2 regions of the Geobacillus sp. CCR genome follow, and region 2 is predicted to be linked to the other one. Evidence: predicted binding sites of a transcription regulator. Region 2 holds the regulator's gene; the other holds the start of a gene.
What was found. The regulator Rex, encoded in region 2, represses fermentation and respiration genes when NADH is low (regulators of the CRP and FNR family bind a similar motif). The targets are predictions, from matches to a motif close to TTGTGAAATATTTCACAA.
Positions count from the first base shown of each region.

Region 1: the regulator Rex is predicted to act here: its motif matches at 2,021-2,038, upstream of ACVBDQ_RS08180 (nitrate reductase subunit alpha).

Region 1 covers NZ_JBREBQ010000012.1:55,137-65,902, forward strand. The annotation lists gene ACVBDQ_RS08180 (nitrate reductase subunit alpha) at 1-1,960, opposite strand, end outside; gene ACVBDQ_RS08185 (metal-dependent hydrolase) at 2,132-2,635, shown strand; gene ACVBDQ_RS08190 (alpha/beta hydrolase) at 2,722-3,474, shown strand; gene ACVBDQ_RS08195 (bacteriocin-processing peptidase family protein) at 3,620-7,780, shown strand; gene ACVBDQ_RS08200 (hypothetical protein) at 7,866-8,132, shown strand; gene yidC (membrane protein insertase YidC) at 8,177-8,926, shown strand; gene ACVBDQ_RS08210 (hypothetical protein) at 8,984-9,166, opposite strand; gene ACVBDQ_RS08215 (cysteine hydrolase family protein) at 9,393-9,944, shown strand; gene ACVBDQ_RS08220 (nicotinate phosphoribosyltransferase) at 10,031-10,766, shown strand, end outside.
Region 2 covers NZ_JBREBQ010000040.1:2,921-13,686, reverse strand. The annotation lists gene ACVBDQ_RS15330 (AAA family ATPase) at 1-424, opposite strand, end outside; gene fumC (class II fumarate hydratase) at 614-1,984, opposite strand; gene groL (chaperonin GroEL) at 2,425-4,041, opposite strand; gene groES (co-chaperone GroES) at 4,146-4,430, opposite strand; gene ACVBDQ_RS15310 (CPBP family intramembrane glutamic endopeptidase) at 4,787-5,521, shown strand; gene ACVBDQ_RS15305 (YdiK family protein) at 5,518-5,697, shown strand; gene tatC (twin-arginine translocase subunit TatC) at 5,881-6,624, opposite strand; gene tatA (twin-arginine translocase TatA/TatE family subunit) at 6,645-6,797, opposite strand; gene ACVBDQ_RS15290 (redox-sensing transcriptional repressor Rex) at 6,815-7,456, opposite strand; gene moaC (cyclic pyranopterin monophosphate synthase MoaC) at 7,472-7,960, opposite strand; gene ACVBDQ_RS15280 (ABC-F family ATP-binding cassette domain-containing protein) at 8,057-9,982, shown strand; gene tsaD (tRNA (adenosine(37)-N6)-threonylcarbamoyltransferase complex transferase subunit TsaD) at 10,304-10,766, opposite strand, start outside.

The DNA.
Region 1 (10,766 bases), on a different contig from region 2:
TGTTAAACGTCGGGTACGACGGCAGCCAGCCAAGCCGCGCGGCCAAGACGTTGTAATCGCCAGGGTGTGAATAGCGCGCTTTTTTGGCCAGCGGTGAGATGAGCTCATCGACCGGCCGCTCTTCATAGCGCCATTGGTCGGTCGCAAAGTAAAAGAATGACGTGCCGTTTTGCAATTTCGCTGGTCCGACCCAGTCGCGGGCGGTGGCGATTGTCTGCCATCCTTCCACCGGCCGCAGCTTTTCCTGCCCGACGTAATGGGCCCAACCGCCGCCATTCACCCCTTGGGCGCCGACGAACAAGACAAGGTTCAAGACGGCGCGGTAAATCGTATCGGAGTTGAACCAATGGTTGATCCCGGCGCCGACGATGATCATCGACCGGCCGTTTGTGTCGATCGCGTTGTCGGCAAACTCACGGGCGATTTTCACGACGAGTTCGCGGTCGACGCCGGTGATCGCTTCTTGCCATGCTGGCGTGAATGGCACCTCGTCATCGTACGAGCGGGCGACTGTGCCGCCGATGCCGCGGTCAATGCCGTAGTTGGCCAAAATCAAATCATAGACGGTCGTGACGTAAACGTCTCCTGTTACGGTTTGCACTTTTTTCACTGGAACCGCGCGTTCGATCGTTTTTCCGCCCTCAGCGGTGAAATATGGAAGCTGGATCGAGATGACTTCATCTTCGCTCCCTAAAAACGACAGGCGTGGCTCAAGCGGCTGTTCTGTTTCCTCATCAACAAGACGCAAGTTCCATTTTCCTTTGTCTTCCCAGCGAGCGCCGATCGTTCCATTCGGCACGACAAACGAGTCGGTGTTTTCATCATAGATGACCGGCTTCCATTCGGCATTGTTCGTTTGTTTGCCAAGGTCTTTCGCCAACAAGAAGCGGCCGGCCGTCCATGCGCCGCCGTTTTGTTTTAAGGTGACGACAAACGGAAAATCGGTGTACGTTTTGGCATATCGTTCAAAATATGGAACGGTCCGTTTGACGTAATATTCGTTTAAAATAACATGCCCCATCGCCATCGCCAAGGCGCCGTCCGTCCCTTGCTTCACCGACAGCCAGTCGTCGGCGAATTTTGTCGACTCGGCGTAATCTGGGCTGACGGAGACGACTTTCGTGCCGCGGTAGCGCACTTCGGCTAAAAAGTGAGCGTCCGGAGTCCGGGTGAGCGGGACGTTCGAGCCCCAGGTGATGATGTAGCCGGCGTTGTACCAGTCGCTTGACTCCGGCACGTCCGTTTGGTCGCCCCAAATTTGCGGCGACGCCGGCGGCAAGTCGGCGTACCAATCATAGAAGCTTAACATCGGCCCGCCCATCAGCTGCATGAAGCGCGATCCGGCGGCATGGCTGACCATCGACATGGCTGGAATCGGGGAGAAGCCGACGTTGCGGTCCGGGCCGTATTTGACGACCGTATACAATAAGGAAGCGGCGACAAGCGTCAATGCTTCATCCCAGCTGACGCGCACGAATCTGCCCTTCCCGCGCGCCTGTTTGTAGCGCTTCGCTTTTTCGCGGTCTTCAACGATGCTTTTCCACGCCTCAAGCGGGTTGTTTGGATGATGGGAGAGCGCCTCGCGCCACATGTCAAGCAAGATGCCGCGGACATACGGGTATTTGACGCGCAGCGGGCTGTACATATACCATGAGAAGCTCGCGCCGCGCGGGCAGCCGCGCGGTTCAAAGTCCGGCATATCCGGCCCGGTCGACGGATAGTTGAGCTGCTGTCCTTCCCAGGTGACGATGCCGTTTTTGACGTAAATGTTCCAGCTGCACGACCCCGTGCAGTTGACGCCATGGGTCGAGCGGACGACTTTGTCGTGCTGCCAGCGGCGACGGTACGCATCTTCCCAGGCGCGGTCGCCGTAGGTTGTTTCGCTATGGCCGTCGGCTTGGCGCTCGATCGGCCGAATATATTTGAAACGGTTGGCAAGCGGAGATCGTTTTCGTTTCATTTGCTTCACTCCTTATTAGCGTTGTGTACTTTTAACTATAGCCATGATGTCAATAACGCGATGTTAACTTTGTCACACTTGGCATCATTGTCACAAATCCGTCAAAGAAACGAACAAATATTCTTTTCTGTGGTATAATGGGGAAAACGATAAAAGTTTGAGGGGATTTCGTTGCGATACTCCAGCCATGTCATTGCCACATTATGCCTCGGCGCGGCGGCGGCCGCGCATACAAAGCTGCCGTTTACCGCCGCCTATACGGCGGGGCTTGTCATCGGCAGCCTTCTTCCTGACATTGACGAGCCGTCGTCATACGTCGGCCGCCGTTCGTTCGGCGTCGCGGGGAAAGTAAAAGAAGCGTTCGGCCATCGCGGCATGACGCATTCGCTCATCGTCTGGGGGGTGCTTGCCGCCCTCGTCTGGCGCGACTCGGCGTCGCCGTTTACCGCTGGGCTCGTGCTCGGCTACTTGTTTCATATTGTGGAAGACTTTTTTTCTGTTCAAGGGGTGCCGCTGTTTTGGCCGTTTTCGTCCAAGCGGTGGAAAGTGCCGCTCTATCGGACGGGAAAAGGGATGGAGAAAGCATTGGTTGGCATCGCTTGGATCGCATTCGTCTATTTTGGCGTCAACGGCTTGTTTCACGAATGGTGGCGGTCATGGTTGTCGATGTGGTAACGGCGTCCGATCAAAAAAGGAAAAAAGAGGTGCGGCGGCGAATATAGTGAGAGGAACGGATTTGACTAGATAAGGGGGAGAGGAAGATGAGCGAACAATATCCGGTGCTCTCGGGCGCCGAGCCGTTTTACGCCGAAAACGGGCCGGTCGGGGTGCTGCTCGTGCACGGATTCACCGGCACGCCCCACAGCATGCGCCCGCTCGCTGAAGCGTATGCGAAAGCCGGCTATACCGTTTGCCTGCCGCGCTTAAAAGGGCACGGAACGCATTACGAAGACATGGAACGGACGACATTCCACGATTGGGTCGCCTCGGTCGAAGAAGGATATGGATGGCTGAAACAACGATGCCAAACCATTTTTGTCACCGGGCTGTCGATGGGCGGGACGCTCACGCTTTATTTGGCGGAACATCACCCAGACATCTGCGGCATCGTGCCGATTAACGCCGCTGTCGACATCCCGGCCATCGCCGCCGGGATGACGGGCGGGGGCGAGCTGCCGAGGTATCTGGATTCGATCGGTTCGGACTTGAAAAATCCGGATGTGAAAGAGCTGGCATACGAGAAAACGCCGACCGCTTCGCTTCTTCAGCTGGCTAGGCTGATGGCACAGACAAAAGCGAAACTCGATCGCATCGTCTGTCCGGCGTTGATTTTTGTCTCCGACGAAGATCACGTCGTGCCGCCGGGAAACGCCGACATCATCTTTCAAGGCATTTCATCGACGGAGAAAGAGATCGTCCGCCTCCGAAACAGCTACCATGTGGCGACGCTCGATTACGATCAACCGATGATTATTGAACGGTCTCTCGAATTTTTCGCCAAGCACGCCGGATAAAACGAATCGGTATATGGCTGATCCTGTTCAAAGGAGAGGCCATTTTTTGTTTGTCGGTATTTTTGTGAAAAAATATGTGGCTGTTTTGCCGGGCTTGTTCTACACTTATAAATAGCTGGAAAAAGAATAAGGGAGTTTTCTTTGTATGAATCATATCAAACCGATCGCATTGCTCGTTGAAGAAAAACGAATCGTGGATGCCCTTGCCCAGGTGCGGCCGCATTTAGAAAACATGGGATTGTTTCAATGGCGGCCGCTCATGGCGTCATGGGACAGCATCGAGCCGTTTCGGGCGCTCATCCGGCTGTTTGATTATGCGCTCATGTACCGGCATAGCGGGCTTGTCGCGCGGTACGCCCACCGGAAGTTCAACACGTTGCAGACGCTCGCTTGGGTGTGTGATGAGTGGCTCGAGAACCGCCGGCCGCTCGATGTGGAAGAGGCGCTCACCCCGCGTCTTACAGAAGCGCTCGAAGGCCGGGTGGAGGAGCCGAGGGAATCGATCGCCCGGGCGGCGTTTGCGTTGGTGCGCGCTTTATTGGATATGCAGCGGATCGATGAGGCGCACGAATGGATGGATGTGGTTGCCCGCTATGAGACGGTGCCGATGCATGACAAGTGGGGCTATTTTTATATCGAGACCGGCGACCGGAAGCGCGCCGAACAGGTGATTCGCGCCGGTCTCGATGACCCGGAGCGCGGCGACATGTGCTATTTGCTGCTTTCGGATTTGTACGCTCTTGACGGCCGCCACCACGAGGCGCTTGCCGTTTTGGAGGAAGGAGGGCGGCGCTTTCCGCAAGTGCTGGCGTTTTACGCTGAGCGCGTGCGCCGCTTGCGCGATGTGCGCGCCTACCGTGAGGCGCTCGCGGCGATGGATGAACTTGACCGCCTGAATCCGCTTCATATGCATCGCCGTTATTTCGCCCATTTGCGCGCCGAACTGTATTACCAGCTTGACGAATGGGAGAAGCTTGAATCGCTTGTGAAAGCGGAGCCGCAGCTTGAAAAAACGCCGTACGCCCGAGCGCTTGGGCGGCAAAGGAAACGGTCGGTGGTGCTGCCGCTTGTGCCGGTCGTGCAAAAGCATAACTATTGCGTGCCGGCAAGTTTGGAAATGATGCTTCGATTGCTTGGCTCCCCCCGTACGCAGGATGAAGTGGCCCAACATATTTTTGATGTGCGCGGATCGAAATTGTCGACGACGGTTCATTATTTGGAAGAGCTTGGCTTTGTTTGCCGCTTTTTCGTCGGCTCGCCGCTTCGTTGGAAGCGGCTGATTGATGAGGACGTTCCGGTGCTGTTAAGCGTCGATTATGAACAGTCATCGCACGTGCAGGTGTTGTTTGGCTATGACGAGCGGCTTGGGGCGTTGTACGTGCAAGACCCGAATCTATTTGATCCGTTTGTTGTTTCCGAGGACGAGCTTGCCAAATGGTATGCAGGGACGCATTATTTGTCGATTGTGGCGCTTCCCCGGGAAAAAGCGGCGCTCGCCGCCGAGCTCCCCGAAGAGGAAGACCGCTATTTCCGCGAATTGCATGCGTTGGCCGAAAAGATGGATGAGGACGAGCAGGCGCATTTCGACGCGTTTGTCGCCTTTTTGCGCAAGCATGAGCACATCCCGTACACATGGCTGTATGTCATGAAGCATTTTAGCAGCGATGAGGCGAAGCCGCTTGTGTTTGATTACACCAGGCGCGTCTTGAGCGAGTATCCCGAACATAACGACTTGCTGCTGATGGCGGCGAAAGCGTATGTCTACACGCAAGAAATGGAGAAGGCTGAAGACGTGCTCAAACGGGTGAAAGGAAAGGCGCAAAGCCCGCTCTACCATTATTTGCGCGGCCGAATCGCCTTTTTTGCCAGCCGCTACGAAGAGGCGGCTCGCTATTTTCGCACCTCGCTCCAGTTGGACCCAGATCAGCCGGAAGTGTGGAGCTATTTCGGACTCGCCTCGGCGTACGCCGGTCATATCGAAAAAGGGCTCATCTCTTCGCGCGTAGCGGTCAGCTTATATCCGGGCGATTTGTTTATCGAAACGAACCATGGTGTGCTGTTGTTCCACGCGAAGCGGTTTGCCGAAGCGCGCGCCTGGTTTGATCGTCTTGTGCGCCGCGAACGGCGGGATGCCCAGCTTTGGTATGAGCGGGCCCGCTGCGATCGGGAGCTCGGCCGCCGGCGCAAGGCGGAACGCGGCTTTTGCGTCGCCAAAGCGCTCGACCCGCAGGAACCGTACCCGTATTTGATGTTGGCTGACTTGTATGATGACGACGGTGATCGGGAAAAAGCGAAAGCGGTGTTGGAAGAGGGATTGGCCGCCGCCTGGCGGTTGGCGCCGCTTTACGTCCGCCTTGGCGATCTCTATATGGAGGAAGGAGAGGCGGAACAAGCGGTTTCGTGCTACGAAGAGGCGATCCGCCATGACAGCGATGACGTGTTTGCCCATCTAGGCTTGGCGGCCGCCCTCGCGGAGCGCGGGGATGTGGAAGCGGCGCGCCGGTATGTAATCAAGCAGCGCACCCGTTTTGCCAACAACAGCGAATATTGGCTCAATGCAGGCAAATGGCTCATCGCCCACGGTTTCGCCGATGAGGAGGAAGGACGCGAGACGGCGCTGTCGTGGTTGGAGGAAGGGCTGCGCCTCGCCGAGTTTGATGCCGAAGAAGCGTACGAGTTTTACATCGACCAGCTGACAACGCCAACTCTTCGAGAGCGCGGCCGGGCGTTTTTGAAACAGCTTGTCTCGGCTCGCCCGAAACTCGCTTCGGCCCATTCCGCTCTCGGCGTCCTTTATGAGCGGCAAGGCCGGCCGTCCAAGGCCATGGCGTTTTACCGAGAAGCCGCCGCCATGGGCCATTGGCTTTCACTCTTCCGGCTGGCGGAGCTGTGCGCCTCGCTCGGACGCTACCAAGAGGCGAAACAACATTATGAGGCGTGTCTCAAAGCCGATCCGTCGTTTGTCCTCTGCCATTTTCGCTTAGCTGCGCTCTATGAGGCAGAAGGAAACGAAGAGCGGCAGCACGCGCATTTGCTTCAGGCGATTCGCCTTGCTCCGCTGCGAGTGGATAGCGAACAGCTTGCAGCGATCATAGAGCCTCCGGCGCTGCTTGAGGCGTTGGCCGATGCCCGTCCGCGTGGAGGAGATGTGTGGTACTATGACAGCCTCGGGTATGTATATGGAGCGCTCGGACGCCGCGATCAAGAAAAGGCGGCGGTCGAGAGGGCGCTTGCTCTTGACCCGGATCACAGTGAAGTGCTTCGTCATTACGCGAATGTGCTTAGCCGGGAAGGACGCACGAAAGAGGCAATCAAGCTGCTCGAGCGGTTGATGGTGCGCCATCCCGACGATGAATCGTTGTATTCGGCATATGTCGCCTTATTCCCGAAAACGATGCGCGGCTTAGGGAAGCTGCGCCACCGGCTGGAGCGGCTGAAGATCGGCCGTGAGGCGAAAAGCGTTGTTTATCGGAATGCGGCCGCCGCTCTCCTTCCGTATTTGGAAGAGGAACAGAACGAAAGCGACGAGCCGGTGCGGTGGTGGACAAAAGCGAAAGAATGGATGGGCAGGTTTTCCTTGTTTTCGATCGTCATTGATTTGTATGAGGAGGCGATTCGCCTCAATCGCAGCCATGCGGAAGCCTATGGGCAGCTCGCCCGCCTCTATGCGGCGATCGAGCTGGAGGACGATGCCATCAAAACGTGGCGCCGGGCGCTCGCCCGCGTTTGGGATCCTTCATTGGCGCGTGAATTCGTCGAACACTTGTTGAAGGCCGACGATGAGAAGAAGCGCCAAGAAGCCAAGCGGTGGCTTGAACGGCTAGTGGCTGATGACCCGGACGATGTCGAACTGCGCGTGTTGCAGGCGGTCGTTTGGCTTCAAGAAGGGCAGCACGAGAAAGCCGAGCGGCAGCTGGAGGCGATCGTGGCGGAAGAACCGCTCGCCCGTGAGGCGCTCATGTTGCTTGGCGAACAGTATATGGAAACGGGCCGCTATCAGGAAGCGGCGGCGCTTTGGGAGCGCTACGCCGATTGGTATCCTGAGGATGAAGAGCTGAATATGCAGCTCGCGGCTGCTTATGAAGCGGCAGGGCACATTGAGCGGGCTTTGGCTGCCATTGAACGGTGCGTCCATATGGCCAAAGATGCTCGACTTCGCTACGAACGAGCCCGCTGTCTCGCGCTGCTTGGACGCTTCGATGAGGCGAAGCAAGAGCTTGAGGCGGCATTTTCGGCTGATGAAAGCGGAGAGCTCGCCATGTTGGCGGCTGACGAGCCGGCATTTCACCGCTTGGAGCGGATGTGATCAATTGTTGCTTTTCTTTTGATGGAAAGTTTGCTATTGTATGAGAAGAGAAGATGGACGGGGCAAAAGGGGGTGGACGGGACGCATGGAAGCGCCTATTGATTTGCTTGTGTATATGTCGCTTGTCGGCGCGTTATGGATCATCATGAAAGGGTATATGGGCGCACATCGGACAGCGAAATCATTGTTTTACGAGCCGGCGTTGGCCTCGGTTCGCGAGCGGGAGGCGGGAGGAGGCGCCGAACGAGCGGCGCTTCCATGGCGCCCGCTGTTTTTGCCGCAGCGGCGGAAAATTCCCGTTCGGGAACGGACAAGCCGAACGGATGAGGATGGAAGGCCCTTTCCTTTATGATGAAACGGCATGATTTTGCAACATGATAGTAAGGAGGGCTTTTCATGAAAAAATGGGTATTGGTGCTGCTTGGTGCAGTCTTGCTTCTTTCCGGCTGCAACCGCAACGAACCGATCAATGAACATAGCCAAGGCATTTGGAACCATTATTTTGTCTACCCGATGTCGAAGCTCCTTTTGACGCTTGGGCACTGGTTTGGCGACAACTACGGCATCGCCATTATCGTGCTGACGCTCATCGTCCGTTTTTGCTTGCTGCCGCTCATTTTGAAGCAGTTCCGCGCATCACTCGCCATGCAAAAGCTGCGTCCGGAATTGTTGAAGCTGCAAGAAAAATATAAAAGCAAAGACCCGGAAACGCAGCGCAAGCTCCAGCAAGAAATGATGCAGCTGTACCAAAAGCACGGCGTCAATCCGGCGAGCGGCTGCCTGCCGGTGTTAATTCAAATGCCGATTTTTATGGCGCTTTATTACGCGATTTCGCGGACGCAAGAAATTAAAACCCACTCGTTCCTATGGGTCGAGCTTGGCCACCGCGATCCGTATTTCATTTTGCCCGTTTTGGCGGCGTTGACGACGTTCATCTCGCTCCGCCTCTCGCCGTCGATGGCCGAAGAACAAATGCCGCAAATGGCGATGATGTCGTACATCATGCCGGTCATGATCTTTATCGGCGCCAGCTCCGTCCCATCGGCGCTGTCGCTCTATTGGGTTGTCGGCGGTTGCTTCTCGATCATCCAGTCGCTCATTTTGCGCAGTCAGCTGAAAGCGGCGAAAGCGGCGGAAAATAGCTGACGGATCAGTGAAAATCCCGCGCCTGCTTCAAGCAGGCGCGGGATTTTCGCTTTGCGCTTATGGTTGCGCCGCTTTGTTGATTTGATTCAGCTGATAATTGTTGAACGGCACCCAACGGAGAGGCTCAGTGTAGCTGATCATGCGAATCCGGTTTGACGCAAATTTATTCAGGAAGACGACGGATAAACCGACGGCAAGAAGCACGAGCAAAAAAACGATATTGAAAAAAAGGGGGATCATATCGGCATATCCTACTTTCTGTTTTTGTAAATATTCGTAAAAACCATTCGTCAGAAAGGAATCACTTTTCCGCTGAGCGATGGAAGGCGAGTTTTGCATCATCGGCTCGCTTTCTTATGCAATCTTCTGCTTGCCCAGATTTTGCATGCTGGAGTAGAGTAAAAGTATAGCAGCGGCAATGTACAGCAAGACCCGTTTGTTAGACAAACACGCAGGAGGGATTTTCATGAAGAGAGCACTCATTAACATCGACTACACCGTCGATTTTATCGCCGATCATGGCGCGCTCACATGCGGGAAGCCGGGGCAGGCGATTGAAGAAGAACTTGTACGGGTGACGAAACAGTTTATCGATCGTGGAGATTTTGTTGTCTTCGCCATTGACAAACATGTGGCGGGAGATCACTACCATCCGGAAACGAAGCTGTTTCCGCCGCATAACATTGAAGGGACGGAGGGACGAAAGCTGTACGGGGAGCTCGAAGAGGTGTATCAAGCAAATAAGCATAAAGACAACGTCTACTGGATGGACAAAACGCGCTACAGCGCGTTCGCCGGGACCGATTTGGAGCTGAAATTGCGCGAGAGAGGCATCACGGAAGTGCATTTGGTCGGCTGCTGCACCGATATTTGCGTCCTCCATACGGCGGTCGATGCATACAATAAAGGCTTTCGCATCGTCGTCCACCGGCGGGCGGTCGCGAGCTTCGACGCGGCGGGACACGAATGGGCGCTCCGCCATTTTCGCCATACGCTAGGCGCAGAAATAGTGGAATAATGGAGAAAACATGATAGAATAGACGATGAACGTTCTTTTTCTCCATTCGGCGGCGCAGTCATTCGTATGTTGGAGGTTGCACATTCATGAAAAAATATGCCGATGACAGTTTGATGCTTCATACGGACTTATATCAAATCAACATGGTCGAGACGTATTGGGAAGATCGTATGCATGAGCGCCGCGCTGTGTTTGAAGTGTTTTTCCGCAAGTTGCCGTTTGGCAACGGCTATGCGGTGTTCGCTGGGTTGGAGCGTGTCATTCAGTTTTTGCAACAGTTCCGATTTTCTGACAGCGACATCGACTATTTGCGCCAAGAACTTGGTTACCGCGACGACTTTTTAGACTATTTGCGGACGCTTCGCTTCACCGGCACGGTCCGTTCGATGCGCGAAGGGGAAGTGGTGTTTGCCAATGAACCGATTATGCGCATCGAGGCGCCGCTCGCCGAGGCGCAGCTCATCGAAACGGCTATTTTAAACATTATCAATTTCCAGACGCTCATCGCCACGAAAGCGTCGCGCATTAAGCATATTCTCGGGAACGAACCGGCTTTGGAGTTCGGCAGCCGGCGGGCGCAGGAGATGGATGCGGCGCTTTGGGGGGCGCGCGCAGCGTATATCGGCGGGATTGAGGCGACATCGAACGTGCGCGCCGGGAAGCTGTTTGGCATTCCGGTCGCCGGAACGCACGCCCATTCGATGATTCAAGCGTATCAGGATGAATACACCGCCTTTTTGAAGTATGCACGCCGTCATAAAGACTGCGTATTTCTCGTCGATACGTACGATACGTTGAAGTCCGGGGTGCCAAACGCCATTC
Region 2 (10,766 bases):
GCGGCAGCGCCCGCGTGACACCATCCACCGTCACACTTCCTTCTTCCATCGCCTCAAGCAGCGCCGACTGCGTTTTCGGCGACGTCCGGTTGATCTCGTCCGCGAGCACGATATGGGCGACAATCGGTCCGGGTTTATACTCAAACTGCTGCTCTTTCGGGTTATAGACAGAAACGCCAATCACATCGCTCGGCAACAAATCCGGCGTAAATTGAATCCGTTTCAGCTCGGCGCTGAACGATTTCGCCAGCGCGCGCACAAGCATCGTCTTGCCAACGCCTGGCACATCTTCAAGCAATACGTGTCCTTTGGCCAACAGCGCTGTTAAACTGAGCACAATGACATTGCGTTTTCCGACAATGACTTGTTCAATATTGCGGACAACTTGCTCAAGCGGGGAAAGCAACGGCTCGTTGATCGTCATGACATCAAACTCCTTTTATGGTGATCAATGGGACTTTTAGGGGTAGGAACTATCTAGTTTCTACTATTAATATAATATCGAATATACACAACTTTTGGAATGGATTTGCAACAAAGGGGGAAGGAGAAAAAAGGGAGAAATCAAAAATGAAAACGCCCATCCCACGGAAGCGGGATGAGCGCTTTTCCCTTAAATCATCTTCTCCGGTCTCACCCATTCCTCGTACTGCTCCGCCGTGACATACCCGGTTTTCAACGCCGCTTCCTTGAGCGTCAACCCTTCGCGATGGGCGAGCTTGGCGATTTCCGCCGCCCGGTCGTAGCCGATATGCGGGCTCAACGCCGTCACGAGCATGAGTGAGCGGTCCACGTATTCTTTCATTTTCGCTTCGTTCGCCTCCAGCCCTTGGGCGCACCGTTCATCAAACGAGCGGATCACATCGCCGAGCAGCTGCACGGACTGAATGGCGTTATAGGCGATGACCGGCTTGAACACATTTAATTGGAAGTTGCCTTGGCTCGCCGCAAAGCCGATCGTGGCGTCATTGCCGAACACTTGCACAGCGACCATCGTCATCGCTTCGCTTTGCGTCGGATTCACTTTCCCCGGCATGATCGAGCTTCCGGGTTCATTGGCTGGAATCGTGATCTCCCCGAGCCCGGAGCGCGGCCCGCTCGCCAGCCAGCGGATATCGTTGGCGATTTTCATCAAATCGGCGGCGAGCGCTTTCAACGCTCCGTGGACATACACGATCTCATCATGGCTTGTCAGCGCATGGAATTTATTGGTTGACGAACGGAACGGATAGCCCGTCTGCGTTTTTAGCTGCTCGGCCACTTGCTCGCCAAATCCCGGCGGCGCATTGATTCCGGTGCCAACCGCCGTGCCGCCGATCGCCAAATCAAGCAGCTTCTCACTCGCCTCTATGATCATCGCCTTGCTTTTATCAAGCATCGCCCGCCAGCCGGAAATCTCTTGTCCAAATGTGAGCGGCGTCGCATCTTGCAAGTGGGTGCGCCCGATTTTGATCGTCTTCCCATATTGGCGTTCTTTGGTCGCGAATGTCCCGATCAAGCCATCAAGCGCTGGCAGGAGGTGCGTTTGGATCTTCGTGAAGATCGCGATATGCATCACAGTTGGGAATGTGTCGTTCGAGCTTTGCGACATGTTCACATCATCGTTCGGGTGAATGCGCCCTTCCCCCTCATCCAGCAGCTCGCTCGCCCGTCTCGCCACGACTTCATTGACGTTCATGTTCGTCTGCGTCCCACTTCCCGTCTGCCAGACGACGAGCGGAAAATGGTCATCCCATTGGCCCGCCAAAATTTCCTCGCACGCGGCCACAATCGCCCGCTGCTTCGCTTCGCTCAGTTTCCCGGCTCTATGGTTGACGATGGCCGCCGCTTTTTTCAACTCGGCATAGGCGTAAATGAGTTCAAGCGGCATCGTTTCTTTGCCGATGCGGAAGTTTTGCCGGCTCCGCTCCGTTTGCGCTCCCCAGTATTTATCGGCCGGCACCCGCACCTCGCCGAGCGAGTCGCGTTCGATTCGTTCGTTCATTGCGTTGTCCTCCTTTGCATCGACATCCCCATTACATTTTTATTCCCATTTTCAGCCGGATCAACGCAACGAAGCGGCTAAAAAGACGCCTATATTCAAAAAAGGGGAATGGTTCGACAATGAAGAAACGATGGGCCCCGCTTCTTATTTTGCTTCTTCTATGGCTTTCCGACTGTTCATTCGGTGATATCAAGCTGCCTACATTAACGTTGACTATCAACAGCGAAACGGTCGACCACCGGCTCGGGATTTATACGTGGTCGACAGGCCGCCGCGGAGTGGTTGCTGATGCTGCGGCCCCGCCGCTGCTCGTCAAAGAACTCAAGCTCCATCCTGCCGCCCCGAGTGCAAAGCTTCACGTTCAATTTGACTACTGCCCAGCGGCAAAAAGAAAAAGAACACCGGGATTACTCCCAGTGTTCTTTGTTTCGCTAGGCGGATTACATCATGCCGCCCATATCCGGCATGTTGTTGTTGCCTTTGTTTTCTTCCGGTTTGTCGGCAACGACCGCTTCTGTCGTCAAGACCATTGCGGCGACAGATGCAGCGTTTTGCAGCGCCGAACGAGTGACTTTCGTCGGGTCAACGATACCAGCTTCGATCATGTCGACCCATTCACCTGTTGCCGCATTGAAGCCGATGCCCGGTTTTTCGTTTTTCAGGCGCTCAACGATGATCGAGCCTTCCAGACCAGCGTTTTGCGCGATTTGACGAACCGGTTCTTCGATCGCGCGCAATACGATTTTCACACCGGTTGCTTCATCGCCTTCCGCTTCGATGGCAGCGACTTTGTTGTAGATGTTCATGAGAGCCGTGCCACCGCCGGCGACAATGCCTTCTTCAACAGCCGCACGAGTCGAGTTGAGCGCGTCTTCGATGCGCAGTTTGCGTTCTTTCAATTCTGTTTCTGTTGCCGCACCGACTTTGATGACCGCTACGCCGCCAGCCAATTTCGCCAAGCGTTCTTGCAGTTTTTCGCGATCGAATTCGGACGTCGTTTCTTCAAGCTGCGCACGGATTTGGTTGATGCGCGCTTTGATGCGCTCCGAATCGCCAGCGCCTTCGACGATCGTCGTCGTTTCTTTCGTGACAACAACTTTCGCCGCACGACCAAGCGACGCGATCGTCGTCGATTTTAATTCACGGCCAAGCTCTTCCGAGATCACTTCGCCGCCTGTCAAAATCGCAATGTCTTCGAGCATCGCTTTGCGGCGATCGCCGAAGCCAGGCGCTTTGACAGCAACCGCATTGAACGTGCCGCGCAGTTTGTTGACAACAAGCGTCGCCAATGCTTCGCCTTCAACATCTTCCGCAATGATCAGGAGCGGACGGCCTTGTTGGACGACTTGTTCTAAGACCGGCAACAGTTCTTGAATGCTCGATACTTTTTTGTCCGTGATGAGGATGTACGGATTTTCAAGGACAGCTTCCATTTTTTCCGTATCCGTAATCATGTACGGTGAAACGTAACCGCGGTCGAATTGCATCCCTTCGACAACGTCGAGTTCCGTCGTGAAGCCTTTCGACTCTTCAAGCGTGATAACGCCATCATTGCCAACGCGTTCCATCGCTTCAGCGATCAATTGGCCGACTTCTTCGTCAGCAGCCGAGATCGCAGCAACTTGGGCGATCGACTCTTTTCCTTTAATCGGTTTGGAGATGGCTTTCAATTCTTCAACCGCAACAGCAACCGCTTTTTCGATACCGCGACGGATGCCCATCGGGTTGGCACCAGCTGCTACGTTTTTCAAGCCTTCGCGGATCATCGCTTGAGCCAATACCGTAGCGGTTGTTGTACCGTCCCCAGCGATGTCGTTCGTTTTGCTGGCGACTTCAGCGACCAATTTCGCGCCCATGTTTTCAAACGGATCTTCGAGCTCGATTTCTTTCGCGATCGTTACCCCGTCATTCGTGATGAGCGGCGAACCGAATTTTTTCTCCAATACGACGTTGCGGCCTTTCGGACCTAATGTGACTTTCACTGCGTCTGCAAGTTTGTCCACCCCGCGCAACATCGCACGGCGCGCTTCTTCACTGAACTTGATTTGTTTTGCCATACCCCGTTACCTCCTTATGAAATTGTTGGACTGCGTGCCACAAGTTAAGTATCCGATTAAGTACCCAGTATGTTTTCGGAATGTTTATGTGATGAACGCATATATTAGCGGATGACAGCCAAAATATCGCTTTCGCGCAAAATTAAGTATTCTTTGCCGTCGTATTTCACTTCTGTGCCCGCATATTTCGAGAAGATAATGCGGTCGCCAACTTCGACTTCCGGCGCGATGCGTTGGCCGTTATCGAGCACGCGGCCTGCACCGACAGCAACAACGCGGCCTTCTTGCGGTTTTTCTTTCGCCGTATCCGGCAGAACGATACCGCTAGCCGTTTTTTCTTCTGTTTCCACGACTTCAATGACAATACGATCGCCTAATGGCTTCAACACGGGGAACAACCTCCTTAACGATAGTTTTCACCGTTCTTATTAGCACTCATCACTATTGAGTGCTAACACACTTATAATATTAATGAACTTCTTTCAGTTTTGCAAGTAGGAAATGCAAAAAAATAACTGTTTTTCTCTCCTAAAGAAGAAAGAGCAAAAGGAGCCGGTTGTTTTGCCTCTACTCCCCATCCGCGCGGAGCCCATTTTCATTATTTCACATTCCTCGGACTGATAAACGGCTCCGGTTAATTTTTTTTACGGCGGTCAGGTGGGATGCGAGGATGCAGTTTTCTTACTATTTTCGCCATACATGTGCTACAATACGGATATAATTTGAAATAAAAGGGGTAGAGGGTTTGAAACGCAACCACTGGTACGTCATCATCACGTATATCGTCATGCAGCTGTCCGCCTTTGTCGGCGTGCCGCTTCTTCGCGCCCTCGGCGTCGGCCAAGGAACGGAAAGCCGCCTCGAAGCCGCCAAACTGGCTTCCGGGTATTGGGCGGTCATCAGCTTTCTGCTTGCGTTCGTCGTGATTTTATGGCTGCTCCGCGGTGACCGCAACGAACGAATGATGCGGCGGCTGCCGCTTGCTTCCTCGTGGATGTGGGCGGTCTTGGGCGTCTTTTTGGCGCTCGCGGCCCAAAGCATCGCCGCCAACATCGAATGGCGGCTGCTCGGCATCAAACCAGGGTCGGAAAATACAAGGCAAATCATCGATATCATCCGCCTGACGCCGCTGTTGGTCGTCGTCACCTCCGTCATCGGCCCGATTTTGGAAGAGCTCATCTTCCGCAAAATCATTTTCGGCTCGCTTTATGAAAAATACAACTTTTGGCTTGCTGCGCTTGTCAGTTCGCTTTTGTTTGCCATTGTCCATATGGAGCCGGAACATTTGCTTCTGTACACATCCATGGGGATGGTATTCGCGTTTTTATACGCAAAAACCGGACGCATTTTCGTACCGATTTTCGCCCATGTCGCCATGAATACGTTCGTCGTCGTCATGCAGACGCTATTGGCCGACGAGATTGAGAAAATGATGCGCCAGTCCGAGCTGCCGCTCGCCGTTTGGAGGGTTTGGCTATGATGCGAAACCCTCGGCTGTTTTCGCTTCTGTATTTCGTCTTAGGCTCAATGTTTACGTATTTGGCCATCGAAAGTGCTCATGAAACGGTTTGGAACGTCTCCACCATCGCTTTAGCGGCGCTCGCTGCCTTTGATTTCGGCACCGCCCTTCGCCTTCTTTTCGCCTCAAAACGCTGACCCCCTTCCCGTGATTCGCGCGGGAAGGGACCAGAACATCAATCCCATGACGGCGATCATATCGTGAAAATGGAAACAAAAAAACAAGAGGCCGGCCTCAAAGCCCTGTTTTGCGGCTTTTGAGACAGCCCCTTCGTTTGGCCCGGCCTTGCTCGCTTTCCTCTCAATGTTTTTCGTCCCGCCTCACTCATTGCCTTCCTGCTCGACTGCTCGCTGCGCTTTCCGATAGCCGATGCGCGCCACCCAAATGCTTCCTTCATACAAAATGGTGAGCGGAATCATGACGATCACTTGCGACAGCACATCCGGCGGCGTAATGACCGCCGCTAAAATAAGCAGCGCTAAATACGCATACTTGCGGATGCGAACAAGAAGCTGCGGCGTAATAAGCCCTAAGCGGGTGAAAAACAACACGACGATCGGCAGCTGAAACACGATGCCAAACGGCAGCACGAGCTGAAGCAAAAACTGAAAATATTCATTAATGCCGATCATTTGTTGAACCCCTAGTTGGTCAGCCAGCCGGCTCATAAATCGAACGACAAACGGAAACAAGACGAAATAAGCGAAGCTGACGCCTGCTAAAAAAAGAACGATCGACGCCGGGATATAGCTTAACGTCACTTTCCGCTCTTTTTCATACAGACCGGGGCTGACAAACGCCCAAATTTGATACAACAGCACCGGAGCCGACAGTACAGCCGCGATGACAAAGGCAAACTGAAAATACACTTTAATCGGATCGGTGAGGCGGAAGGCGTTCATGGTCAAATGCTTCGCCTCGGTCGTTCGCTGCAAATACAAAATGACATCATCGACAAAAAAGAAACTAACGACAAGCGCCGCAGCAAAAAAGATGAGCACGATGATGAGCCGTTTTCGCAGTTCACCCAGATGCTCATACACCGACATTTCTTTGTCATTCATTGTTTCTCCATCCTGCCTTGTCATCGGTCGGTTTTCGTTTCTTCGTCATCAGCGAGCCCTTTTGTGGCGTCTTTAAACTCGCGAAGCGACTGGCCGAACGACCGCCCTAATTCCGGCAGCTTTTTCGTGCCAAACAGCAACAAAATCACAGCAACGAGCAACAAATATTTCATGTGTTCTTCTCTCCTTTTTACGATGGCGATGGATAGTTTTTCAAAAAATAGACGAGCGACTGCAGCTCAATGGCTAAATCGATATGATGGACGCGAATATGGTTCGGCACGTTCAACCGCGCCGGAGTAAAGTTTAAAATGCCTTTAATTCCTTGCGCGACAAGGCGGTCGGTCAGCGCTTGAGCCGCGGCGGCCGGCACGGTTAAAATGGCGACCGGGATGTTTTCGTGAAGCCGCTCCTCCAACTCATCGAGATGATAGACCGGCACCCCGCCGACTGTCGTCCCTACTTTCCGCTCATCGACATCAAACGCCATCACGATTTTCGTATTGTTGTTTTTCGAAAAATTATAGTTTAAAAAGGCGGTGCCTAAATTGCCGACGCCAAACAAGGCGACTTCGGTCACCTCATCCTCTTCAAGCGTCCGGCGGAAAAACGACAACAAATAATTGACATTATACCCGTATCCCTTTTTGCCAAGCGCGCCAAAATAGGAGAAATCACGGCGGATCGTCGCCGGATCGACTTTCACCGCCTCGCTCAACTCGGCAGAGGAGACGCGTTGCTTGCCGGAAGCGTGCAAGTTTTTCAAAAACCGATAGTAAAGCGGCAGCCGTTTGGCGGTTGCCTGCGGAATTTTCGGTTGTTCGTTGCTCATGATCTCATCCCCTAGCTAATCGGTTTTCCGTCGGTAATGGCCAGACTTCCCGCCCGTTTTTTCGACCAAATACGTCGGACCGATGACCATTCCTTTATCAAGCGCCTTGCACATATCGTACACTGTCAACGCACAGACCGAAGCGGCCGTCAGCGCTTCCATTTCCACTCCTGTGCTCCCTTTCGTTTTCACCGTTGCCGTGATGACGAGCTTATGCGCTTCTCCATCGTTTTCCCAAGCAAAAGCAATGTCCACACCCTTTAACATAAGCGGGTGACACATTGGAATAAGGTCAGCTGTCTTCTTCGCCGCCATCACCCCCGCCACTTGAGCGACGGCGAGCACATCCCCTTTCTCGATCGCATTGCTCGTCATTTTTTCGTAAATTTCCCGGCTGACAGTCACGCTCGTTTGCGCCACAGCCACTCGCACAGTATCTTCTTTGTGCGTAATATCAACCATTTTCGCGCGCCCTTGTTCATTGAAATGAGTGAACGATGACAATACAATCTCCTCCATTTATACACTATACACGATTTTTCATCATTCGTCTTTGACCGTTTTCGCGACTTGCGTTAAACTATTCGCGAGGTGACGGACATGATCATTTTGCAAGTGCACGGGCTCACGAAATATTTCGGTGCTGACCTTATTTTATCGAATATAAAACTAGAAATACAGTCCCGCGACCGAATCGCCCTTGTCGGCCGCAACGGAGCGGGAAAATCGACATTGTTGAAAATCATCGCCGGTGAACTCTCTTTCGACAGCGGCAAAATCATCAAACCAAACCATATCAAAATCGGCTATTTGGCGCAAAACAGCGGGCTCGACTCGCCGCGTTCCATTTGGGACGAAATGCTTGAGGTATTCACCCCGCTTCTAGGACTCGAAAAACAGCTCGCCGAACTCAGCATGCAACTCGGCGACCCGGACGTACTCGCCGATCCCGCTCGCTATGAAAAAACGCTGAAAACGTATGACGAGCTGCAAGAACAATACAAAGAACAAGGCGGCTACCAATACGAAGCCGACATCCGCTCCGTTTTGCACGGGCTGCAGTTTTCCTCATATGATTATAAAACTACGCCGGTCTCGTCGTTAAGCGGCGGACAGCGGACGCGGCTTGCCCTTGGGAAATTGCTGTTGTCCAAGCCGGATTTATTGATTTTGGACGAGCCGACGAACCATTTGGATCTTGAGACGCTCTCTTGGCTGGAGCAGTACTTGCAAGCCTATCCCGGTGCCGTCCTGGTTGTTTCCCACGACCGCTACTTTTTAGACAAAATCGTCACCGACGTATACGAACTGTCGAATGCCACGCTCAAACACTATGCCGGCAACTACAGCCGCTATTTGGAGTTGCGGGCCGAGCAATACGAACAAGAGTTAAGACGGTACGAGAAACAGCAAGAAGAAATCGCCCGACTCCAAGACTTCATCCAGCGCAACATCGCCCGTGCCTCGACGGCCAAACGGGCGCAAAGCCGGCGAAAGCAACTGGAAAAAATAGAACGGCTCGAACGGCCTGTCGACGATGAAAAATCAGCCTCCTTTTCGTTCTCGATCGATCGACCGAGCGGCTATGAAGTGCTCACCGCTGAAGACATAGCCGTTGGCTATGGCGACGGTGCACCCATCATCCGCCAAATCAGCTTCCGCATCACGCGCGGCGAAAGCGTCGCCCTAGTCGGGCCGAACGGCATCGGCAAGTCGACATTGCTGAAGGCGATCGCCCGAAAACTCCCTATCCAAACAGGAGAGCTCCGCTACGGCGCAAACGTCCAAATCGGCTATTACGATCAAGACCAAGCTGATTTGTCATCGAACAAACGGGTGCTTGACGAGCTGTGGGACGCCTACCCCGAAAAGACAGAAAAAGAAATTCGCACCGTGCTCGGCAACTTCCTGTTTTCCGGCGATGACGTTTTAAAACCGGTCTCCGCTTTAAGCGGCGGGGAGAAAGCACGCCTGGCGCTCGCCAAGCTGATGTTGCAAAAAGCAAATGTCCTTCTTTTGGACGAACCGACAAACCATCTAGACCTCGACAGCAAAGAAGTGCTCGAGCAAGCGCTCATCGACTACCCGGGAACGATTTTGTTCGTTTCCCACGACCGCTATTTCATCAACCGAATCGCAACAAAGGTGTTTGAACTTTCCAGCGGAGGCCTAACGGAATACTTAGGCGACTATGATTACTACATCGCCAAAAAAGAAGAAATGCGCGAATTGGCGCTCCTGAACGTCCGCCCGACAGAAACGGCAAGTGATTCTGCCAAAACGACATACGAGCAAGAAAAAGAGGAAAAAAAACGACGGCGCCAGCGCCAACGCCGCTTGGATGAAATCGAAGCCGAGATTGCAGCGCTTGAAGCACAAATCGCTGAGATCGAGCAAAAACTTTGTGATCCATCCGTTTACGGCGACTATGAGACGATGCAACGATTGACGCAAGAAAACGACGAGCGGAAGCAGCGAGTCGAAACGTTATTGGCCGAATGGGAACAGCTTTATACTTCACTATAACCGACAACCCGCCTCTAGTTTCGGCGGGTTGTTCTTTAGTTAGTCACATTATCCACAAAAGAATCCACAATTTCCACCATGGAATATAAGTTATTCACCAACTTTTCCACATTATCCACAAAAAACATCTTCCTTTTGCACAAAAATCGCTGTGTATTGTTTTTCTTATGTTGATCATGTTTTACCGCTTTTTCCACATTGTCCACAGATTTGTGGATAAAAATATACACAAACTTTTTTCACATGAAAACAAAAAGGACGATCCGTTTGCCTGCCGCAAACGGATCGCCCTTCGGTGTCTTTCGCGTTTCAGCCAACTGCCTAGACAAGCGGCAAGCTTGGATTGGCGTTGAGCGCCAAATCAGCCCGCTTTCCTTGTTGATATAACACTGTTCCCGCAACGGCAATCATCGCAGCATTATCGGTGCATAGCGATAACGGCGGGATGACAAGCTCCACATCGGGGAGCTCTTTCATTTTATCCTGCAGTGCAGCCCGCAGCCCGCGGTTGGCCGCCACCCCCCCGGCGAGCAGCACTTGCCGTACGCGGTATTCTTTGGCGGCCTGCACCGTTTTCGTCACCAGCACATCGACGACGCTGGCCTGAAAGCTCGCGGCCATCTGTCTCGGATCGATCTCCTCGCCGCGCTGCTTCGCGTTGTGGAGCGCATTGAGAACCGCCGATTTTAAGCCGCTGAAGCTGAAATCATACGAACCTTCCTCAAGCCACGCTCGCGGCAAATCAATCACTGGCTCTCCCTCATGAGCCAGCCGGTCGATGTGC